2 linked regions of the Rubrivivax gelatinosus IL144 genome follow. Each later gene encodes a partner of the first gene's protein in a complex. Links are inferred from orthologs where the notes say so. Each region holds a gene or a part of one and is shown in the gene's direction. Other genes may lie near its edges.

The links.
Region 2: the proteins of tldD (region 1) and pmbA are in contact, whole or in part, in a solved structure (PDB 5NJ9), measured with the Escherichia coli proteins. The link is inferred for Rubrivivax gelatinosus IL144 from one-to-one orthologs.

The regions. Positions count from the first base shown.
Region 1 is NC_017075.1:70,109-80,398, reverse strand. The notes cover bases 4,347-7,171. They hold tldD (metalloprotease TldD), read left to right. Parts: upstream 4,347-4,939; coding sequence 4,940-6,403; downstream 6,404-7,171. Other genes in these bases: RGE_RS00335 (threonine ammonia-lyase), read left to right, coding at 6,403-7,171; RGE_RS00345 (hypothetical protein), read right to left, coding at 4,512-4,757; rsmI (16S rRNA (cytidine(1402)-2'-O)-methyltransferase), read left to right, coding at 4,347-4,505. Outside these bases: RGE_RS00375 (PilT/PilU family type 4a pilus ATPase), read left to right, coding at 1-997; RGE_RS00370 (NAD(P)-dependent oxidoreductase), read left to right, coding at 1,046-1,936; RGE_RS00365 (BON domain-containing protein), read right to left, coding at 1,971-2,603; RGE_RS00360 (SIS domain-containing protein), read right to left, coding at 2,618-3,175; RGE_RS00355 (YraN family protein), read right to left, coding at 3,227-3,613; more of rsmI, read left to right, coding at 3,606-4,346; more of RGE_RS00335, read left to right, coding at 7,172-7,605; RGE_RS00330 (3-deoxy-7-phosphoheptulonate synthase), read left to right, coding at 7,808-8,944; RGE_RS00325 (EF-hand domain-containing protein), read left to right, coding at 8,999-9,283; RGE_RS00320 (FAD-binding oxidoreductase), read left to right, coding at 9,350-10,290. UniProt on the Escherichia coli protein: Metalloprotease involved in CcdA degradation. Suppresses the inhibitory activity of the carbon storage regulator (CsrA).
Region 2 is NC_017075.1:1,562,540-1,572,808, forward strand. What follows is about bases 1,672-4,475. They hold pmbA (metalloprotease PmbA), read left to right. Parts: upstream 1,672-2,285; coding sequence 2,286-3,665; downstream 3,666-4,475. Other genes in these bases: yjgA (ribosome biogenesis factor YjgA), read right to left, coding at 1,672-2,195; RGE_RS07480 (TRAP transporter substrate-binding protein), read left to right, coding at 3,790-4,475. Outside these bases: RGE_RS07455 (RNA methyltransferase), read left to right, coding at 1-245; cysE (serine O-acetyltransferase), read left to right, coding at 267-1,046; mog (molybdopterin adenylyltransferase), read right to left, coding at 1,048-1,638; more of yjgA, read right to left, coding at 1,635-1,671; more of RGE_RS07480, read left to right, coding at 4,476-4,872; RGE_RS07485 (TRAP transporter large permease), read right to left, coding at 4,965-6,647; RGE_RS07490 (TRAP transporter small permease subunit), read right to left, coding at 6,647-7,240; RGE_RS07495 (TIGR01244 family sulfur transferase), read right to left, coding at 7,332-7,676; RGE_RS07500 (GatB/YqeY domain-containing protein), read right to left, coding at 7,682-8,128; rpsU (30S ribosomal protein S21), read right to left, coding at 8,213-8,425; DNA-binding protein YbiB, read right to left, coding at 8,582-9,547; RGE_RS07515 (GGDEF domain-containing protein), read left to right, coding at 9,858-10,269.

The DNA.
Region 1 (10,290 bases):
GCCGCTGACCGGCCAGCACACGCTGCAGCTGGCGCGCGCGGTGATGAACGACAAGCAGGCCGCCGAGTTCGAGCGCACCAAGGAGTGCAACTTCGCGATCAGCCCGCAGGGCGTGGGGCGCTTCCGCGTCAACGCCTTCATGCAGCAGGGCCAGGTCGGCCTGGTGCTGCGCACGATCCCGCAGACGCTGCCGACGATCGACACGCTGGGCCTGCCGGGCGTGCTCAAGGACATCGCGATGACCAAGCGCGGCCTGGTCATCTTCGTCGGCGCCACCGGCTCGGGCAAGAGCACCTCGCTGGCGGCGATGGTCGACTGGCGCAACGAGCACTCCTACGGCCACATCATCACCGTCGAGGACCCGATCGAGTTCGTGCACCCGCACAAGAACTGCATCGTCACGCAGCGCGAGGTCGGCGTCGACACCGACGGCTGGGAGCAGGCGCTGAAGAACACGCTGCGCCAGGCGCCCGACGTGATCCTGATGGGCGAGGTCCGCGACCGCGAGACGATGGAGCACGCGGTGGCCTTCGCCGAGACCGGTCACCTGTGCATGGCCACGCTGCACGCCAACAGCGCCAACCAGGCGCTGGACCGCATCATCAACTTCTTCCCCGAGGAGCGCCGCGGCCAGCTGCTGATGGACCTGTCGCTGAACCTCAAGGCCCTGGTCAGCCAGCGCCTGATGCCGCGCCAGGAAGGCCGCGGGCGCGTCGCGGCCGTCGAGATCATGCTCAACACGCCGCTCGTGTCGGACATGATCTTCAAGGGCGAGATCGGCGAGATCAAGGAGCTGATGAAGCGCTCGCGCGAGCTCGGCATGCAGACCTTCGACCAGTCGCTGTTCGACCTCTACGAAGCCAACGCGATCACCTACGAGGACGCGCTGCGCAACGCCGACTCGGTCAACGACCTGCGCCTGCAGATCAAGCTCAACAGCCAGCGCGCGCGCAGCCGCGACCTCTCCGCCGGCACGGAGAACATGCGCGTCATCTAAGGCCGGGCGGCAGAATCGGCGGTCCCCACCGCCAGACACCGCCCGCCGATGAGCAAGACCTACGACCCCGTTCCCGCCCGCTCCGTCGCCTTCATCGGCCTGGGCGTCATGGGCTACCCGATGGCCGGGCACCTCGCCCGCGCCGGCCACCGCGTCACCGTCTACAACCGCAGCGCCGCCAAGGCCCAGGCCTGGGTCGCCGAGTACGGCGGCGCCAGCCAGCCGACCCCGGCCGAAGCCGCGGCCGGCGCCGAGTTCGTCTTCTGCTGCGTCGGCAACGACGACGACCTGCGCGCCGTGACGCTGGGCGAGACCGGCGCCTTCGCCGGCATGGCGCCGGGCGCGGTCTTCGTCGACCACACGACGGCCTCGGCCGAAGTGGCTCGCGAACTACAGGCCACCGCCGAAGGGCGTGGCCTGCAGTTCGTCGACGCCCCGGTCTCCGGCGGCCAGGCCGGTGCCGTCAACGGCGTGCTGACCGTGATGTGCGGCGGCGACGAGGCCGCGTTCGAGTCCATGAAGCCGGTGGCGCTGGCCTTCGCACGCGCCGTCACGCGCATCGGCGACAGCGGTGCCGGCCAGCTGGCGAAGATGGTCAACCAGATCGCCATCGCCGGCCTGGTGCAGGGCCTGGCCGAAGCCATCGCCTTCGGCCAGCACGCCGGGCTGGACATGCCGCTGGTGCTCGACGTCATCGGCAAGGGCGCGGCGCAGAGCTGGCAGATGGACAACCGCGGCAAGACGATGGTCGAAGGCAAGTTCGACTTCGGCTTCGCCGTCGACTGGATGCGCAAGGACCTCGGCCTGGTGCTCGACGAGGCGCGCCGCAACGGCGCGCGCGTGCCGGTGACGGCGCTCGTCGACCAGTTCTACGCCGAGGTGCAGGCGCTGGGCGGACAGCGCTGGGACACGTCCAGCCTGATCCAGCGCCTGCGCTGAAGACGGGCGGCGGGCCGGCGGCCCGCCCGCTCGTTCAGCGGTTGCCGGAGGCCGGCTCCGAAGGCTGGGTGGCCTTCTGCAGGTTGGCGAGCTCGGCTTCGGAGATCACCTCGAAGACGCGCACGACGCGCTGCACGCCCGAGACCGAGCGCGCCAGGTCGGAGGCGCGCGTCGCCTCGCGTTCGGTGACGCGGCCCATCAGGTAGACCGTCGCGCGTTCGGTGACGACCTTGATCGCCGGCGCCTGCAGGTCCTTGGCGTCGACGAAGGTCGCCTTCACCTTGCTGGTGAGGATGAGGTCATTGGAACGCGAGCTCAGCGAGCTGTTGCCGGCCACCGCCAGCTCGTTGGCGACGCTGCGCACGTTCTCGACGCGGCGCACGGCGCGCTCGACACGCTGGCGGTCGTCCTCGGTCGGCACCTCGCCGGTCAGCAGCACCTGGCGGTTGTAGCTGGTGATGCTGACGTGGCCCAGCGTCGCCAGCTCGCGCACGGCGTTGCCGGCCTTGAGCTCGATGCCTTCGTCCTCGACCTGCGCACCCGAGGTGCGGCGGTCGATGACCATCATGCTGCCGCCGACCATCGCGCCGCCGACGATCAGCGGTGCGCAGGCCGACAGCGTCGTCGCGGCAGCCGCCGCAGCCAGGGCCAGCGCCAGCGGGCGCATCACGAGTCGGGTGTTCACGGTTCCTGTTCTCCCATCAGTTGGAGGTCGATCGCGTCGCACAGGCAGTGCAGCACGAGCAGTTGCAGCTCGAGTGCGCGGCCACCGCGGGCGTGCGGGAGCGCGACCTTGACGTCGGTTTCGGCGAGCTGCGCCGCGACGGCCGCGGCCGCCGCTCCGGTGCCGGCGCTCAGGCCCGCCACCGTCATGTCCTTGTCGTGCGCCGCGGCGATCGCCGCACGCGCCATGCGGCCGTCGCCGTCGGCCGGCTCGATCCAGAACAGCACGTCGCCGGGGTGGCCCAGCGCGAGGATCAGCTGTTCGGCGTCGGCGCCCAGCACCATCGCCGGCAGCGGCGGGCGTTCACGTTCGTAGCCGGCGACCAGACGCTGCGCGAAGTGCAGCGCCAGCGCGGAAGCGGCGCCGCCGCCGCCGATCATCAGCTTGCCGCCGGAGGTGATGGCCCCGACCAGAGCGCCGCAGGCCTCGGCGATCGGGCGCGACAGCGCCTCGGCGGTCTGGTACTTCAGGTCGGCGCTGTCGAAGAATTGCTGCTGGATCCGCTGCTCGAGCATAGGCGCGGGATGATAAGGCCCGGGTTTTTCACGACCCCGCCATCGGCGGGCTCAAGCGGCATCGAACGCCGCCTGAAGCCATTCAACGCGCCCATCGTCAATACAGACGACATCGAAGCGGCACGGCGGCAGCACGCGCCAGCGCAGCAGGTAGTGCTGCGCCGCATAGACGATGCGCGCGCGCTTGCTCGCGCCGATGCTGGCCGCGGCGCCGCCGAAGCCGCGGCTGCGCCTTGAACGCACCTCGACGAAGACCAGCGTGCCGTCGCCGTCGCGCAGGATCAGATCGACTTCGCCGCCGCGCGCGTGCGGGCCGCGGGCGACCCGATAATTGCGCTCCAGCAGCGTCAGGCCGCGCGCTTGCAGCCAGGCCAGCGCCCGAGACTCGGCGGCATCGCCGAGCGCCTTCGTCCCCTGCTCCGACGCGCCCTTGAACATCACGCCCTCCGCGCTGCTCGCCGCAGCCGATGCCGCCGCCGGCGGCCAGCAGTTCCCGCCCGGCGCACTCTACGTCGTCGCGACGCCGATCGGCAATCTCGCCGACATCACGCTGCGGGCGGTGCACGTGCTCGCCCGTGCCGACGCCGTCGCCTGCGAGGACACGCGCGTCGGCGCCCAGCTGCTGCGCCACCTGGGGCTGGACAAGCCGCTGGTCGCGCTGCACGCCCACAACGAACAAGGCGCCAGCGCGACGGTGCTGGCGCGGCTGGCGGCGGGCGAGTCGGTGGCCTACGTCAGCGACGCCGGCACGCCGGCGGTCAGCGACCCCGGCGCGGTGCTGGTGGCGCAGGCCGCGGCTGCCGGCCATCGGGTGATCCCGGTGCCCGGCGCGAGCAGCGCCGTCACCGCGCTCAGCGTAGCCGGCGACACCGTCGGCGCGGGCTTCCGTTTCGTCGGTTTCCTGCCTTCGCGCGGCGGCGAACGCCGCGACGCGCTCGCCGCCTGCCTGGGCGAGCGTTCGACGCAGGTGCTGTTTGAGGCCCCGCACCGCATCGAGGCGCTGGCTGCGGCGCTGGCCGAGGGCGCGCCCGAGCGCCGCGTGACGCTGTGCCGCGAGCTGACCAAGCAGTTCGAGACCGTGGCGACGATGGCCGCCGCCGAGCTACCAGGCTGGCTGGCCGCCGATGCGAACCGGGTGCGCGGGGAGTTCGTGCTGGTGCTGCACGCCCTGCCGGCCGTCGTGGCCGAAGGGCTGGCGCCGTCGGCGCTGCAGACGCTGGAGGTGTTGTTGCGCGAGCTGCCGTTGAAGCAGGCCGTCGCGCTGGCCGCCGAGATCAGCGGCGCGCCGCGCAACGCGCTGTACCAAGAGGCCTTGGCGCGGCGCGGCTGACGGCGCTTACTTGCCGGCCGGGGCGGCGGGGGCAGCCGGGGTCGCCGGCGTGGCGGGCGTCGCGGCGGCAGCCGGGGCGGCCTTCTTCGCCTTGTGCTTGGCCTTGTGCTTCACGGCGTGCTTGGCGGGCGCCGTCGCGGCGGTGTCGGCCGGAGCGGCGGGAGCAGCGGCCGGCGTGGCCGGCTGGGCGAACGCACCGGCGGCGGCGAGCGTCAGACCGGCAGCAGCGATCAGGGTGCGAATCGAGGTCATTCGGATATTTCCTTCGGGGTTTGGCGGTGGGTCACCATGACCCCCGCCTCCAGACAACGCGGGGCGCACGAAAGCTGCGCACATCACGAATGTCAACGCCCGGTAAAGAAGCGTGAAGCGCCATCACGCCGGCGGGGGCTCGGAGGCGACTCCTACAATCTGCGCCCCACCCGGAGGTGCCGATGATCACCCGCGAACCCACCCTCGAACGCCTGGCGATCGCGCAGTCGTCGCTGCTCGAACCCGCCGGCATCGGCGAGGCGCAACTCGCGCGGGCGCTGGCGACGATCGCCGAGCACCGCGTCGACGACGCCGACCTGTACTTCCAGAGCACGCGCCACGAAGGCTGGAGCCTGGAGGAAGGCATCGTCAAGGGCGGCAGCTTCAGCATCGACCAGGGCGTCGGCGTGCGTGCCGTCGCCGGCGAGAAGACCGCCTTCGCCTACAGCGACGACCTGTCCGAAGCCGCGCTGCTGGACGCCGCGCGCACCGTGCGCACGATCGCCGCCGCCGGCCAGAACAAGCGCGTCAAGCTGGCGCGCGCGCCGCGCATCGCCGCCAGCCGCGCGCTGTACGCGCCGATGGACCCGATCGCGACGCTGGACAGCACGCAGAAGGTGGCGCTGCTCGAACGTGTCGAGAAGCTCGCCCGCGCCAAGGACCCGCGCATCGTCCAGGTGATGGCCGGGCTGGCCGCCGAATACGACGTCGTCTTCGTCGCGCGCGCCGACGGCACGCGGGCCGCCGACGTGCGGCCGCTGGTGCGGCTGTCGGTCACCGTGATCGCCGAGCAGGACGGCCGCCGCGAGGTCGGCACCGGCGGCGGCGGCGGGCGTTTCGGCCTCGGCTACTTCCAGGACGCGGTCATCGAAGGCTACGTGCGCCAGGCCGTCGACGCGGCGCTGACCAACCTCGAGAGCCGGCCGGTGCCGGCCGGCGAGATGACCGTCGTGCTCGGCCCCGGCTGGCCCGGCGTGCTGCTGCACGAGGCCGTCGGCCACGGGCTCGAAGGCGACTTCAACCGCAAGGGCTCCAGCGCCTTCTCCGGCCGCCTGGGCCAGCGTGTCGCCGCCCCGGGCGTCACCGTGCTCGACGACGGCACCCTGCCCGACCGCCGCGGCTCGCTGAACGTCGACGACGAAGGCGTGGCATCGAAGCGCAACGTGCTGATCGAGGACGGCATCCTCGTCGGCTACATCCAGGACAGCCTGAACGCGCGCCTGATGGGCGTGAAGCCCACCGGCAACGGCCGGCGCGAAAGCTACGCCCACCTGCCGATGCCGCGCATGACCAACACCTACATGCTCGCCGGCGACAAGCCGCGCGAGGAGATCGTCGCGTCGATGAAGCGCGGCCTCTACGCCACCAACTTCGGCGGCGGCCAGGTCGACATCACGAGCGGCAAGTTCGTGTTCTCGGCCAGCGAGGCCTTCTGGGTCGAGAAGGGCAAGATCCAGTACCCGGTCAAGGGCGCGACGATCATCGGCAGCGGCCCGGATGCGCTCAAGCGCGTCAGCATGATCGGCAACGACCTGGAGCTCGACACCGGCGTCGGCACCTGCGGCAAGGAAGGCCAGAGCGTGCCGGTGGGCGTCGGCCAGCCGACGCTGCGCATCGAGCGCCTGACCGTCGGAGGAACCGCCTGATGGCCGCCGTCGAATACGCCGACATCGAGGCCGCCGCCGGCCGCCTGGCCGGCCACGTGCTGGACACGCCCTGCGTCGAGAGCCGCACCATCGGCCAGATCCTCGGCGCCCAGGTCTTCCTGAAGTTCGAGAACCTGCAGTTCACGGCCTCGTTCAAGGAGCGCGGCGCGCTGAACAAGCTCTGCGCGCTGGTGCAGCAAGGCGTGGCCGGCGTCGTCGCCGCCTCGGCCGGCAACCACGCCCAGGGCGTCGCCCACCACGCCCAGCGTCTGGGGCTGCGCGCGGTCATCGTGATGCCGGTGCACACGCCGACGGTGAAGGTCGAGCGCACGCGCGGCTTCGGCGCGGAAGTCGTGCTGCACGGCGAGACCTTCGACGAGGCGCGCGACCGGGCGCTCGAGATCGCCGCCGAGCAGCGCCTGGAGTTCGTGCACCCCTTCGACGACCCGCTGGTCATCGCCGGCCAGGGCACGATCGGCCTGGAGATGCTGCGCGCCCAGCCCGAGCTGGACACGCTGGTCATCGCCGTCGGCGGCGGCGGGCTGATCAGCGGCATCGCCACCGCGGTGCGCGCGGTGCGCCCGGACATCCGCATCGTCGGCGTGCAGACGGCGCGTTTCCCGGCGATGGTCAACGCCGTCAAGGGCACCCAGCACCCGCAGGGGCTGACGACGATCGCCGAAGGCATCGCCGTCGGCCAGCCGGGCGAGATCACGCGCGCGCTGATCACCGAGCGTGTCGACGACCTGGTGCTGGTCGACGAAGGCGACATCGAGCAGGCCATCGTGATGCTGCTCGAGATCGAGAAGACGCTGGTCGAAGGCGCCGGCGCGGCCGGCCTGGCGGCGCTGCTGAAGGAACCCGAGCGCTACGCCGGGCGCAAGGTCGGCCTCGTGCTCTGCGGCGGCAACATCGACCCGATGCTGCTGTCGGCGATCATCGGCCGCGGCATGGTGCGCGCCGGGCGGCTGGCGCGCATCCGCGTCGGCGCACGCGACACGCCCGGCGTGCTGGCGCGCATCACGACGGTGGTGGCGCAGGCCGGCGCCAACATCGACGAGGTCCACCACCAGCGGGCGTTCTCGACGCTGTCGGCGCAGAACGTCGAGGTCGAACTGGTGCTGCAGACGCGCAACCCGCGCCACGTCGCCGACGTCGTGCAGGCGCTGCAGGCCGCCGGTTTCGGCGCCCAGGCCTACTGATCGCGTCAGCCTGGCGTCCGTTCGAGCGTGCTACATTCGACCCCGATGCGTCCCGCCGCCTATTTCTTTGCCTTCTTTTGGTTCTCGCCCCGTCCGGCGGCTGGAGAGGCAAACGCGTAGACGAACGCACCCGAACCCAGAAAGACCGCCGGAACCCCCGGCGGTTTTTTTTCGCCCGTCCCCGACCACAGGAAGCCCCGTCATGAGCCCGAAATCCGCCGCAGCGACCGAGAGCCGCTACGCGCTGAGCGAGAAGACCAGCCAGACCGACGACCAGCGCATCCGCGACGTCACGCCGCTGCCGCCGCCGGACCACCTGATCCGCTTCTTCCCCATCGCCGGCACGCCGGTCGAGACGCTGGTGTCGGGCACACGGCAGAAGATCCGCCAGATCATGCACGGCGAGGACGATCGCTTGCTGGTCATCATCGGCCCGTGCTCGATCCACGACCCGGCCGCGGCCGTGGAGTACGCCCGCCGCCTGCACGCCGAACGCGAGCGCCACGCCGCCGACCTCGAGATCGTGATGCGCGTGTATTTCGAGAAGCCGCGCACCACGGTCGGCTGGAAGGGCCTGATCAACGACCCCTACCTCGACCAGAGCTACCGCATCGACGAAGGCCTGCGCATCGCGCGCCAGCTGCTCGTCGACATCAACCGCGAAGGCGTGCCGGCGGCCAGCGAGTTCCTCGACGTCATCTCGCCGCAGTACATCGGCGACCTGATCGCCTGGGGCGCGATCGGCGCACGCACGACGGAGAGCCAGGTGCACCGCGAGCTGGCCTCCGGACTGTCGGCGCCGGTGGGATTCAAGAACGGCACCGACGGCAACATCAAGATCGCGACCGACGCGATCCAGGCCGCCGCGCGCCCGCACCACTTCCTGTCGGTGCACAAGAACGGCCAGGTGGCGATCGTCGAGACGCGCGGCAACAAGGACTGCCACGTCATCCTGCGCGGCGGCAAGACGCCGAACTACGACGCCGCCAGCGTCGCCGCGGCCTGCGCCGAGATCGAGGCGACCAAGCTGCCGTGCCGGCTGATGATCGACGCCAGCCACGCCAACAGCAGCAAGCAGCACCAGCGCCAGATCGACGTCATGCGCGACGTCGGCGGCCAGATCGCCGCCGGCAACCGCTGCATCTTCGGCGTGATGGTCGAGAGCCACCTCAAGCCCGGCGCGCAGAAGTTCAGCGCCGGCAAGGACCCGGCCTCGCGCCTGGAGTACGGCGTCAGCATCACCGACGCCTGCATCGGCTGGGACGACTCGGTCGGCGTGCTCGACGGCCTGGCGGCCGCCGTGCGTGCGCGCCGCGAACAACGCCGGCAGGCCGCCTGACGAGCCGGCGGGCGCCCGGTTTGCCCGGGCGCGGCCTCCCGCCCAGGAGACGCCGTGAACCGCCCGCCCCGACTCGTTCGCACGCTCGCCGCGCTGATGCTGGCGCCGCCGCTGATGGCGCAGACGGCGCCCGACGCCCCGGTCGACCCGGTGCGCGCCGCCTTCGACCGTGCCGACACCGACCACGACGGCCGCCTGTCGCGCGCCGAAGCCGCCAAGCTGCCGACTGTCGGGCCGAAGTTCGAGCAGTACGACGAGAACCGCGACGGCTACCTGAGCTTCGAGGAGTACCGCACCGGCTTCCCGGTGGCGCCGGCGGGCACGACGGCCGGCGCTTGACGACTCCTAGAATGCCTGCCCCAGGATGACGCCGCGGCGCGCCGCGCGCGAGGAGTCGAATCGATCGTGAGCGCTGTCCCCCACGATGCCGCCACCGAGGCGCCGCGCCGCCCGCTGCCCGAGACGCTGCTGGCCGCGCTGCGCACGCGTTTCGGCGAACGCTGCAGCACCGCCGAGGCGGTGCGCCTGCAGCACGGCCGCGACGAGTCGCCCTTCCCCGTCACGCCGCCGGACGCCGTCGTCTTCTGCGAGAGCAGCGAGGAGGTCGCCTTCGTCGTTCGCCTGGCCGGCGAACACCGCGTGCCGCTGATCCCCTACGGCACCGGCTCGTCGCTCGAAGGCCATCTGCTCGCCGTGCAGGGCGGCCTCAGCGTCGACGTCTCGCGTTTGACGCGCGTGCTGCGCATCGACGCCGACGACCTGACGGCCACCGTCGAGGCCGGCGTCACGCGCGAACAGCTCAACGCCGAGCTGGGCCTGTTCTTCCCGGTCGACCCGGGCGCCAACGCGTCGATCGGCGGCATGGCCGCCACGCGCGCCAGCGGCACGAACGCGGTGCGCTACGGCACGATGCGCGAGAACGTGCTGGCGCTGACCGTCGTCACCGGCACAGGCGAAGTCGTGCGCACCGGCACGCGCGCACGCAAGTCGGCCGCCGGCTACGACCTGACGCGGCTCTTCGTCGGCAGCGAGGGCACGCTGGGCGTGATGACCGAGCTGACGGTGCGGCTGTATCCGCTGCCCGAGGCGGTCAGCGCCGCGGTCTGCCACTTCCCCGACGTCGCCTCGGCGGTGCGCACGACCATCCAGACCATCCAGCTCGGCGTGCCGATCGCACGCTGCGAGTTGCTGGACGTCAACGCGGTGCGTGCGGTGAACCGCCAGTCGGGGCTGGGCCTGCGCGAGGCGCCGATGCTGCTGATGGAGTTCCACGGCAGCCCGGCGGGCGTGCAGGAGCAGGCCGAGACGGTGCAGGCGATCGCCGCCGAGCTGGGCGGCGAGGACTT
Region 2 (10,269 bases), 1.5 Mb from region 1 along the record:
AGGCGCAGGGCGGTTTCCCGGTCGTCGCACGCACCGCCGACCCGCGCCTGGCCGATGCCGCGGCGGTGCAGGGCGTGCTCGAGCACTGGCAGCGCACGCTGGTCGAGATCGGTTTCCTCGACCCCGAGGCACCGAAGAAGCTGATGCCGCGGCTCAACCAGCTGGCCAACCGTATGCGTTTGACGCATGAAGAAGTGCAGATCCTGCGAGGAATCGCACGTGCGGCTACACTGAAACGCGACTGATTCCCCCCGGAGCCCACCCTCATGTTCGCCCGTCTGCGAGAGGACATCGCCTGCATCCGCGAGCGCGATCCCGCCGCCCGTTCGACGTGGGAGGTGCTGACCTGTTATCCGGGCCTGCATGCGCTGGTGATGCACCGGCGCGCGCACTGGTGCTGGCTGCATGGTTTCCGCTGGCTGGCGCGTTTCATCTCGCACGTCTCGCGCTGGGCCACCGGCATCGAGATCCACCCCGGCGCGACGATCGGCCGCCGCGTCTTCATCGACCACGGCATGGGCCTGGTGATCGGCGAAACGGCCGAGGTCGGCGACGAGTGCACGCTCTACCACGGCGTGACGCTGGGCGGCACCTCGCTGGAGCGTGGCGCCAAGCGCCACCCGACGCTGGGCCGCGGCGTCATCGTCGCCGCCGGTGCCAAGGTGCTGGGCGGCTTCACCGTCGGCGACGGCGCGCGTGTCGGCTCCAACGCCGTGCTGCTGCAGCCGGTGCCGCCGGGCGCCACCGCGGTCGGCATCCCGGCGCGCATCGTAGTCAAGCACGCCGACGCCGAGCGCGAGGAACGTGCCGCGCGCCTGGGCTTCTCGGCCTACGGCGTCACGCAGGGCGACGACCCGGTGTCGCTGGCGATGAAGGGCCTGATCGACAGCGCCTCGGGCCACGAGCACCAGATCGCGCTGCTGTGGCAGGCGATCGAGAAGCTGGCCGCCCGTTCGCGCGAACTGCCGGCCGCCGACTGCGTGCCGCAGGACGCGCACACGACCGAGCGTTTCGACGCCGACCGCCTGAACCGCCTCGTGAAGTGATTCAGGCCGAGGCCGGCCGCTGTGCGGACTTCGGTCTGAACGCGGCGCAGCGCGCCGGGTCGGTCTCCAGGTACGGCCCGCCGATCAGGTCGATGCAGTAGGGCACCGCGGAGAAGATGCCGCGCACCGGCGGTGTCGCCTGCGGCAGGCCTTCCAGCGTCTCGGCGATGGCCTTGGGCTGGCCGGGCAGGTTGAGGATCAGCGCCTGGCCACGCACCACCGCCGTCTGGCGCGACAGGATCGCCGTCGGCACGAAGGCCAGGCTGATCTGGCGCATCTGCTCGCCGAAGCCCGGCAGCTCGCGTTCGGCGACGTCGCGTGTCGCCTCGGGCGTCACGTCGCGCGGCGCCGGGCCGGTGCCGCCGGTGGTCAGCACCAAGGCGCAGCCGCGCTCGTCGACCAGTTCACGCAGCGTCGCGGCGATCAGCGGCCGTTCGTCGGGGATCAGCCGTTCCTCCCATTCGACCGGGTTGCGCAGCGCCGCCGACAGCCAGGCGCGCAGCGCCGGCAGGCCCTTGTCCTCGTAGACGCCGGACGAAGCCCGGTCGCTGATCGAGACCAGGCCGATGCGCACGGGGTCGAGCGCGCTCACACCGCGTCCCCGATGAAGGGCTTGAGGAACTGGAACAGCTCGCGGAAGTTCTTCGTCTGGCGCTGCTCGACGCTGGCGGCGGCGTCGCGGCGCGCGGCGCGCACCAGGCTGCGCAGGCGCTGCACGTCGGTCTCGGGATGGGCCTGCACCCAGCGCTCGACGGCGCTGTCGTCGGCGATCAGCTCGCTGCGCCAGCGTTCGACCTCGTGCAGCTTCAGCGTCTCGCGCGCCGAGCCCAGCGCGGCGGCGGCGACGGCCTCGCGCAGCACGGCTTCGTCGGCCGAGCGCATCAGCTTGCCGACGTACTGCATCTGGCGGCGCCGGCCTTCGTGCGAGCGCGTGCGGCGGTATTCCTCGATCGCGTCGCGCAAGGCCTCGGGCATCTCGGTGGCGGCCAGGCGCTCGTCGGACAGCGCCGCGAGTTCGACGCCCAGCGCCTGCAGGTCGTGCGACTTCTGCTTGAGCTGGGTCTTGCTGGGGCGATCGTCGTCGTCGGCGTCGTTGCCGCCGCCGTAGGGGAGTTCGAGGCCGCGGTGCGGGGCTGCGCGTCGGGTCATCGCGGTCAGGGTCTTGGAAGCGGGCCGGTATCATAGTCGGGCGCCCCTTTCTCGCACTTCCGAGCCGGTTCCGGCCCGTTCCTCCCCACGATGACGACCTCCAGCGCCCCCGGCTTCGCCTACCGCCGCGAACAGTTCCAGCAGATCGTCGACGACGTTCTCTCCCGGGCGAAGAAGCTCGGCGCCAGCGACGCCGGCGTCGAGGTCTCCGAAGGCGTCGGCCTGTCGGTCTCGGTGCGCAAGGGCGAGCTCGAGAACGTCGAGCGCAACCAGGACAAGTCGCTGGGTGTCAGCATCTACCTCGGCCACCGCCGCGGCAACGCCAGCACCTCGGACTTCTCGCCCGCGGCGATCCAACGCACCGTGCAGGCGGCCTACGACATCGCGCGCTTCACCGCCGAAGACCCGGTGGCCGGTCTGCCCGACGAGCAGGACCTGGCCACGGCCGAAGAGGCCGCGCGCGACCTGGACCTGTTCCATCCCTGGGCGATCGACGCCGCCGGCGCCGCCGAGCTGGCGCGGCGCTGCGAGGCTGCGGCCTTCGCCGTCGACCGCCGCATCACCAATTCCGAAGGCGCCGGCGTCTCGGCGCAGCAGTCGCACTTCTGGGCCGGCAACACGCGCGGCTTCCGCGGCGGCTACGCCAGCTCGCGCCACTACCTGTCGGTGGCGCCGATCGCCTCGCTGCCCGGCCGCCGCCACGACATGCAGCGCGACGCCTGGTACAGCTCGATGCGCGACGCCAGCGAGCTGGCCTCGCCCGAGGCCGTCGGCCGCTACGCCGCCGAACGCGCGCTGTCGCGGCTCAAGTCGCGCCGCGTCGCCACCGCCGAGGTGCCGGTGCTGTTCGAGTCGACCGTCGCGGCCGGGCTGCTGGGCGCCTACGTGCAGGCGACCTCGGGCGGCGCGCTGTACCGCAAGGCCAGCTTCCTGCACGGCTGCCTGGGCGAGAAGGTGCTGCCGGCGCACGTCGACATCGTCGAGGACCCGCACGCCGCCAAAGGCAAGGGCAGCGCGCCCTTCGACGACGAAGGCGTGCGCACCTCGGGCCGCCGCGTCGTCGACGCCGGCGTCGTGCAGGGCTACTTCCTGTCGAGCTACTCGGCACGCAAGCTGGGCCTGCGCACCACCGGTAACGCCGGCGGCTCGCACAACCTGGCGATGACCAGCCGGCTGACGCAGCCGGGCGACGACCTCGACGCGATGCTGCGCCGCCTGGGCCGCGGCCTCTTCGTCACCGAGCTGATGGGCCAGGGCCTGAACTACGTCACCGGCGACTACTCGCGTGGTGCCGCCGGCTACTGGGTCGAGGACGGCCGCATCGCCTTCCCGGTGCACGAGGTGACGATCGCCGGCAACCTGCGCGAGATGCTGGCCGGCATCGCCGCGATCGGCTCGGACGTCTACGTGCAGGGCAGCAAGGCCGTCGGCTCGGTGCTGATCGAGCGCATGAAGCTGGCGGGCGCCTGACGTTGTTGCGGCGCGCCAGCGCCGCCCCCCTGAACGGGAAAACCCCCCGGAGGCCCTGGGGGGCGCTGCCTAGAATCCTGCGCACCCGAACCCTTCAGCGTTCTCGGGATCAGGAGACAGCTTCATGGAACGTCGTTCCTTCGTCCGAGGCGCCGGCCTGGCCGGCGTGCTCGCCGCCGGCAGCGCGCCGGCCATCGTGCATGCGCAGGCCAACATCCGCTGGCGCCTGGCGTCGAGCTTTCCGAAGTCGCTCGACACCATCTTCGGTGCGGCCGAACTGTTCGCCAAGCGTGTCGGCGAGATGTCGGGCGGCAAGTTCCAGATCTCGGTGCACGCCGGCGGCGAGCTGATGCCGCCGTTCGGCGTCGTCGACGGCGTGCAGAACGGCACCGTCGAGATGGCGCACACGGCGCCGTACTACTTCGTCGGCAAGGACATCACCTTCGCGCTGGGCACGGCGATCCCCTTCGGCCTGAACTCGCGCCAGATGACGGCCTGGATGTACGAAGGCAACGGCCTGACGCTGATGCGCGAGTTCTACGCCGCGTACAACATCGTCAACTTCCCCGGCGGCAACACCGGCGCGCAGATGGGCGGCTGGTTCCGCAAGCCGATCACCAAGCTGGCCGACATGAAGGGCCTGCGCTTTCGAACCGTCGGCGTCACCGGCCAGGTGATGGAGCGCCTGGGTGTGGTCGTGCAGGCGCTGCCCGGCGCCGAGATCTACCAGGCGCTGGAAAAGGGCACGATCGACGCCGCCGAGTGGGTCGGCCCCTACGACGACCTGAAGCTGGGCTTCAACAAGGTGGCGCCGCACTACGCCTACCCGGCCTGGTGGGAAGGCGGCCCGCAGCTGGACTTCTTCATCAACAGCAAGGCCTTCGCCGGCCTGTCGGCCGAGTACAAGGCGATGGTGCAGGCGGCGGCCTCCGAGGCCCACGTCGACATGCAGGCCAAGTACGACGCGCGCAACCCGAACGCGCTGCGCCAGCTGGTGGCCGGCGGCACCAAGCTGTTCCGCTTCCCGAAGGACGCGATGGACGAGGCCTTCAAGCAGGCGATGGGCCTGTACGCCGAGCTGTCGACCAAGAACCCGGCGTGGAAGAAGGTCTACACCGACTACTCCAAGTTCCGCAGCGAGCAGAACCTGTGGTGGCGTTTCGCCGAAGCCGGCTTCGACAGCTACATGCAGGCGCAGAAGATCTGAGGCCGCGCGGCCGCACCCAAGCGGCCCGCAGCGCAACGAGAAAGGCCCGCCGTGGCGACACGGCGGGCCTTTTGCTTGGGCGGCCCGGTGACCTACTTGCCGGGCGCGCTGGCCGGCGTGCCGAACAGATCGTCCAGGTTCTCGGTGCTGTCGTCGCGGTTCTCCGCCGGCGGCTGGGCCTCGATGACGATGTTGCTGGTGTCCAGCGCGGCCTTCTTGTCCAGCCCGCCCGAGACCAGGTTCGGGAAGGCGATGACCAGCGCGACCATGATGATCTGGATGATCACGAACGGGATCGCGCCGCGGTAGATCTGCCCGGTCGTCACTCGCCCGATGCGCCGCCCGGTCGGGCGATCGACGTAGTCCTCGGCCGGCGCCACGCTGCGCAGGTAGAACAGCGCGAAGCCGAACGGCGGGTGCATGAACGAGGTCTGCATGTTGATCGCCAGCAGCACGCCCAGCCAGACGAGGTCGATGCCCAGCTTGTCGGCCACCGGCGCCAGCAGCGGCACGACGATGAACGCGAGCTCGAAGTAGTCGAGGAAGAACGCGAGCACGAAGATCAGCACGTTCACCGCGATCAGGAAGCCGACCTGGCCGCCGGGCAGGCCGGTCAGCAGGTGCTCCACCCACTTCGGCCCTTCGACGCCCTGGAAGGTCAGGCTGAAGACCGTCGAGCCGATCAGGATGAACATCACGAAGCACGACAGCTTCATCGTCGTGTCCATCGCCTGGCGCAGCAGTGGCAGCGACAGGCGCCGGCGCCCGACGGCCATCGCCAGCGCGCCGACGGCGCCCATCGCGCCGCCTTCGGTCGGCGTCGCGATGCCCAGGAAGATCGTGCCCAGCACCAGGAAGATCAGCGCCAGCGGCGGGATCAGCACGAAGGTCACGCGCTCGGCCATGCGCGACAGCAGCCGTGCCCGCGCGACGTGGTTGAGCACCGAGAGCGCGAAGGCGATGCCGACGCCCACCGACATCGACAGCACGATCAGCTCGTCGGTCGGCATCTCGTCGGGCCGGGTCTTGGCGAAGGCGATCGCGGCGGCCAGCGAGACCAGCGTCAGCACGCCCAGCGAGCGCAGCCCGGAGCTGCCGTCGTCCTCGCGGATCGTGCGCGCCTCGGCCGGCAGCGCCGGCACCCAGGCCGGGCGCAGGAAGGCCACGCCGATGACGTAGAGCACGTACAGCCCGGTGAGCACGAAGCCGGGGATGAACGCGCCCTTGTACATGTCGCCGACGCTGCGGCCGAGCTGGTCGGCCATGATGATCAGCACCAGCGACGGCGGAATGATCTGTGCCAGCGTGCCCGAGGCGGCGATGACGCCGCTGGCCACGCGCCGGTCGTAGCCGTAGCGCAGCATGATCGGCAGCGAGATCAGGCCCATCGAGATCACCGAGGCGGCGACGACGCCGGTGGTCGCCGCCAGCATCGCGCCGACGAAGATCACCGCGAACGCGAGCCCGCCGCGCACCGGGCCGAAGAGCTGGCCGATGGTGTCGAGCAGGTCCTCGGCCATGCCCGAGCGCTCGAGGATCAGGCCCATGAAGGTGAAGAAGGGCACCGCCAGCAGCGTGTCGTTCTGCAGGATCCCGAAGATGCGCAGCGGCAGCGCCTGCATCAGCGACGGCGGCAGCAGGCCCAGCTCGATGCCGATGAAGCCGAAGACCAGGCCGCAGGCGGCGAGCGAGAACGCGACCGAGTAGCCGACCAGCAGGAACAGCACCAGGCCGGCGAACATGATCGGGGCCATGTTGGCCGAGATGAACTCGATCACTTCTTCGCCCCCTCGGCCTGTTCACGGAGGAAGGCGGCGAGTTCCTCCTCGTCGCTCTTGTCCTTGCCGCGCCGCCCCGGGTCGGGCGCCTGGCCGCGCAGGAAGGCGATGCGTTTGATGAGCTCGGAGATGCCTTGCAGCATCAGCAGCGAGAAGCCGGCCGGCACCAGCGCGTAGACCGGCCAGCGGATCAGGCCGCCGGCGTTGGACGACATCTCCTGGGTCTCGTAGGCCTTGACGACCAGCGGCAGCACCAGGTCGATGACGAGAAAGCCGAAGGGCATCAGAAAGAGCAGGATGCACACCGACTCGACGACGACCTGGGTGCGGCGCGTGAAGCGACCGAGCACGACGTCGATGCGCACGTGCTCCTGGCGCAGCAGCGTGTAGCCCGCGGCGAGCAGGAACACGGCGGCGAACAGGTACCACTGGATCTCGAGAAAGGCGTTCGAGCTGGCGGCGAAGACCTTGCGTGCGACGGCGTTGGTCGCGCTGATCAGCACCATCGCCAGCACGAGCCAGGCGAGGTGGCGGCCGACGAACTCGTTGAGCGCGTCGATCAGCCGGGACAGGCGGAGTAGGGCGGACACGTCGTCTCCAGTGGCGGCCGCTGGCCGCCGCTTGCGTCCGGTGGGCCGGACGTCGTCTCGTGATGCCGGGCGTGCGCCGGCGTGGCCAGGCTCAGAGGGCCGTGGCCAGCTGGTACAGCCGTGCCGACCGGCTGCCGGAGCGGCAGAACATCAGCAGAGGCCGTGGCAGCTCGCGCAGCAGCGCGGCGCAGGCGGCGATCTCTTCGGGCGACTGGTAGCCGCCGTCGACCGGCAGGTGCCGGTACTCCAACCCCGCCGCGCGGGCCGCGGTCTCGATCTCCGCGCTGCTGGGTTGACCGGGCCCGTGTTCGTGGTCGGGCCGGTTGTTGATGACGCTCCTGAACCCGGCGCTGGCCGCCTCGGCCATCGCTTCCGGACTGAGTTGGGGAGCGACGTAGACGTCTGGGGCGATCGCGCGCAGGGCTGGGGCGTTCATGCCCCTTACTTTGCCAGAGCCTGCTTGACCGCGGCGGAGACCAGCGCCATTTCCGCCTTCCCCGCGAGCCGGGTCTTGGCAGCGCCCATCACGCGGCCCATGTCACCCGGGCCGGCGGCGCCGAGTTCGGCCACCAGCGCCGCGATCTCGGCGGCGATCTGCTCGGCCGACAGGCGTTGCGGCACGTAGGCTTCGAGCACCGTGATCTCGGCGCTTTCCTTGGCCACGAGGTCGGGGCGGCCGCCTTGCTCGAAGGCGACGACCGAGTCCTTGCGCTGCTTGATCAGCTTGTCGACGATGGCGATGACCGCCGCGTCGTCCAGCGTCACGCGCTCGTCGACCTCGCGCTGCTTGATCGCCGCCTGCAGCATGCGGATCGTCGAAAGCTTCGCGCTGTCCTTGGCCCGCATCGCGGCCTTCATGTCTTCGCTGATCCGTTCCTTCAGGCTCATGTCTTCGTCTTTCGTCTGACAAAAAGGAAAAGCCCGCAGCGGCGTCCCGCGCGGGCTGTTCGGTGTGGCGCGCGGCCGAAGCTCTTAGTAGAGCTTCTTCGGCAGCTGCATGCTGCGCACGCGCTTGAAATGACGCTTCACCGCGGCGGCCTTCTTGCGCTTGCGCTCGGCCGTGGGCTTCTCGTAGAACTCGCGCGCACGCAGTTCGGTCAGCAGACCGATCTTTTCGATGGTGCGCTTGAAGCGGCGCAGGGCAACGTCGAACGGCTCGTTCTCTTTGACGCGGATGGTGGTCATGTAAGCAGGGATCCCGTGTGGTGTGTGCGCTCGGTGTCTCGGCGGTTCTGGGCTGGCCCAGGCGGCCCGAGATCGACACGCTAGGTGTTTGCCAGCAAAGCGCGCGATTCTAACCGGTTCCTGCCGGGCTTGCCAAGCGCGGCGGCCCCAGGCCGCTCAGACCGCAGCGCCGGCGGCCTCGCAGACGGCCAGCGGCGCCTCCATTTCCTCGAGCGCGCCGAGGATGCACTGCACCTGGCGCGTCAGCGGTGCCGGCGCGGGTTTCTCGCCGCTCAACACCGACTGGATGTAGAGCGCCGTCGTCGCCGCGTCGATCTCGCGCGGCAGCACCGGCAGCTCGGTGACGACGCCTTCGTGCGCCGGCATCGACCACTCGCTGCGCAACTGGCCGCCGATCCAGGTCTCCATTCGCGGCTGGCGGCGCGGGTCGGCGGCGACCTCGCCTTCGGTGCCGCGCAGCAGCATCGCGTCGATGCGCTCGCGCTGCGCCCAGGCGCCCATCAGCGCGCCGAACTCCGGGTGGGTGAAGCTGGCCAGCCGCAGCACGCGTGCACCGCTGCAGGGGTTGAGCATCTTGGCGACCGTGTGGCCGCTGTTGCGCACGCCGACGCTCCAGCGCACGTCCAGCAGTCGCTGCAATGCCGGGCTCAGCGTCGCCGTGCTCACGAAAGCCGGCTCGCGCCGCGCCCAGAAGGCGTGCACGTCGCCCTCGTCCTGCGCCACCGGCATGCCCAGGTCGCGGAAGATCGCCGCCGTCGTCACCCGGGTCGGGTCCTGCGAAGGGCCGTGCACCAGCACGCGCGCGCCTTCCTGGGCCAGCGTCATCGCCAGCAGCGGCGTCAGGTTGGGCAGGCGCCGGGCGCCGTTGTAGGTCGGGATGACGACCACCGGACGTTCGCTGCGAAAGCGGGTGATGCGCGCCTGCGCGGCGGCGAGGAAGCCGACCAGTTCGTCCAGCGTCTCGCCTTTCATGCGCATCGCCAGCGCGAAGGCACCGACCTCGAGGTCCGAGGCCTGGCCGTCGAGCACCGCGCTCATCAGCGTGTCGGCGGCCTCGACCGACAGCGAACGGGCGCCGTTGGCTCCGCGGCCGATCTCCTTGATGTAGCTGGCGATGCCCATGTTTCGTGTCTCCCTAGTTTCAGTTTCGCAAGTTCCGGACCGATGCACCGCTTCTGCCGCGAGGAGTGGGCCTATTGGGGAGCGGCTGGACAGCGGCCGCAATCGGGCCCGATACGGGGTGCGTGGGCCTCCGGCGCTGGCCGGCGCGCGGTCCCGCGGCTGGTGCGGCGGCGCGTCTGCTGGTGCGCGACCGCCCTGTCCAGGGGAAGGCCGCGCGAGCTAGGGGTCCGCTTGCGTCAAAATTGGTGTTTTGCTTGATGCCGTCTGCCGCAGTCGGCGGCTTCCGGCTCTCGCGAAACGAATACCGCCCATGACCGACGTGATCGATTCCGGCCTTGCCGACGCCCGCGTGCCCGCTGCGCTGGCCTCGCTGCTGGACGCTTGGCTGCAGCGCGACGGCGCCCTGGCCGCCATCAAGGACGCGGCCAGCGGACGCTACGAGTTCGCCAACGCCGCGCTGCTGCGTTTCCTGGGCCGCGAGGCCGAGGCCGTCATCGGCCACACCGACGCCGAGCTGTTCGACGCGCCGGTCGTCGGCGCGCTGCGTGCGGCCGACCAGTCGGCGCTGCTGCACGGTGCACCGTTCAGCAGCGAACACCGCATCGAGCGCGACGGCCAGCGCCACGACTTCTCGGTCCTGCGCATCGTCGACGAGCAGGACGGCCGCCGGCGCATCGCCGCGCTGTGGATCGACCTGGCGCCGCAGCGCCACCAGCAGACGC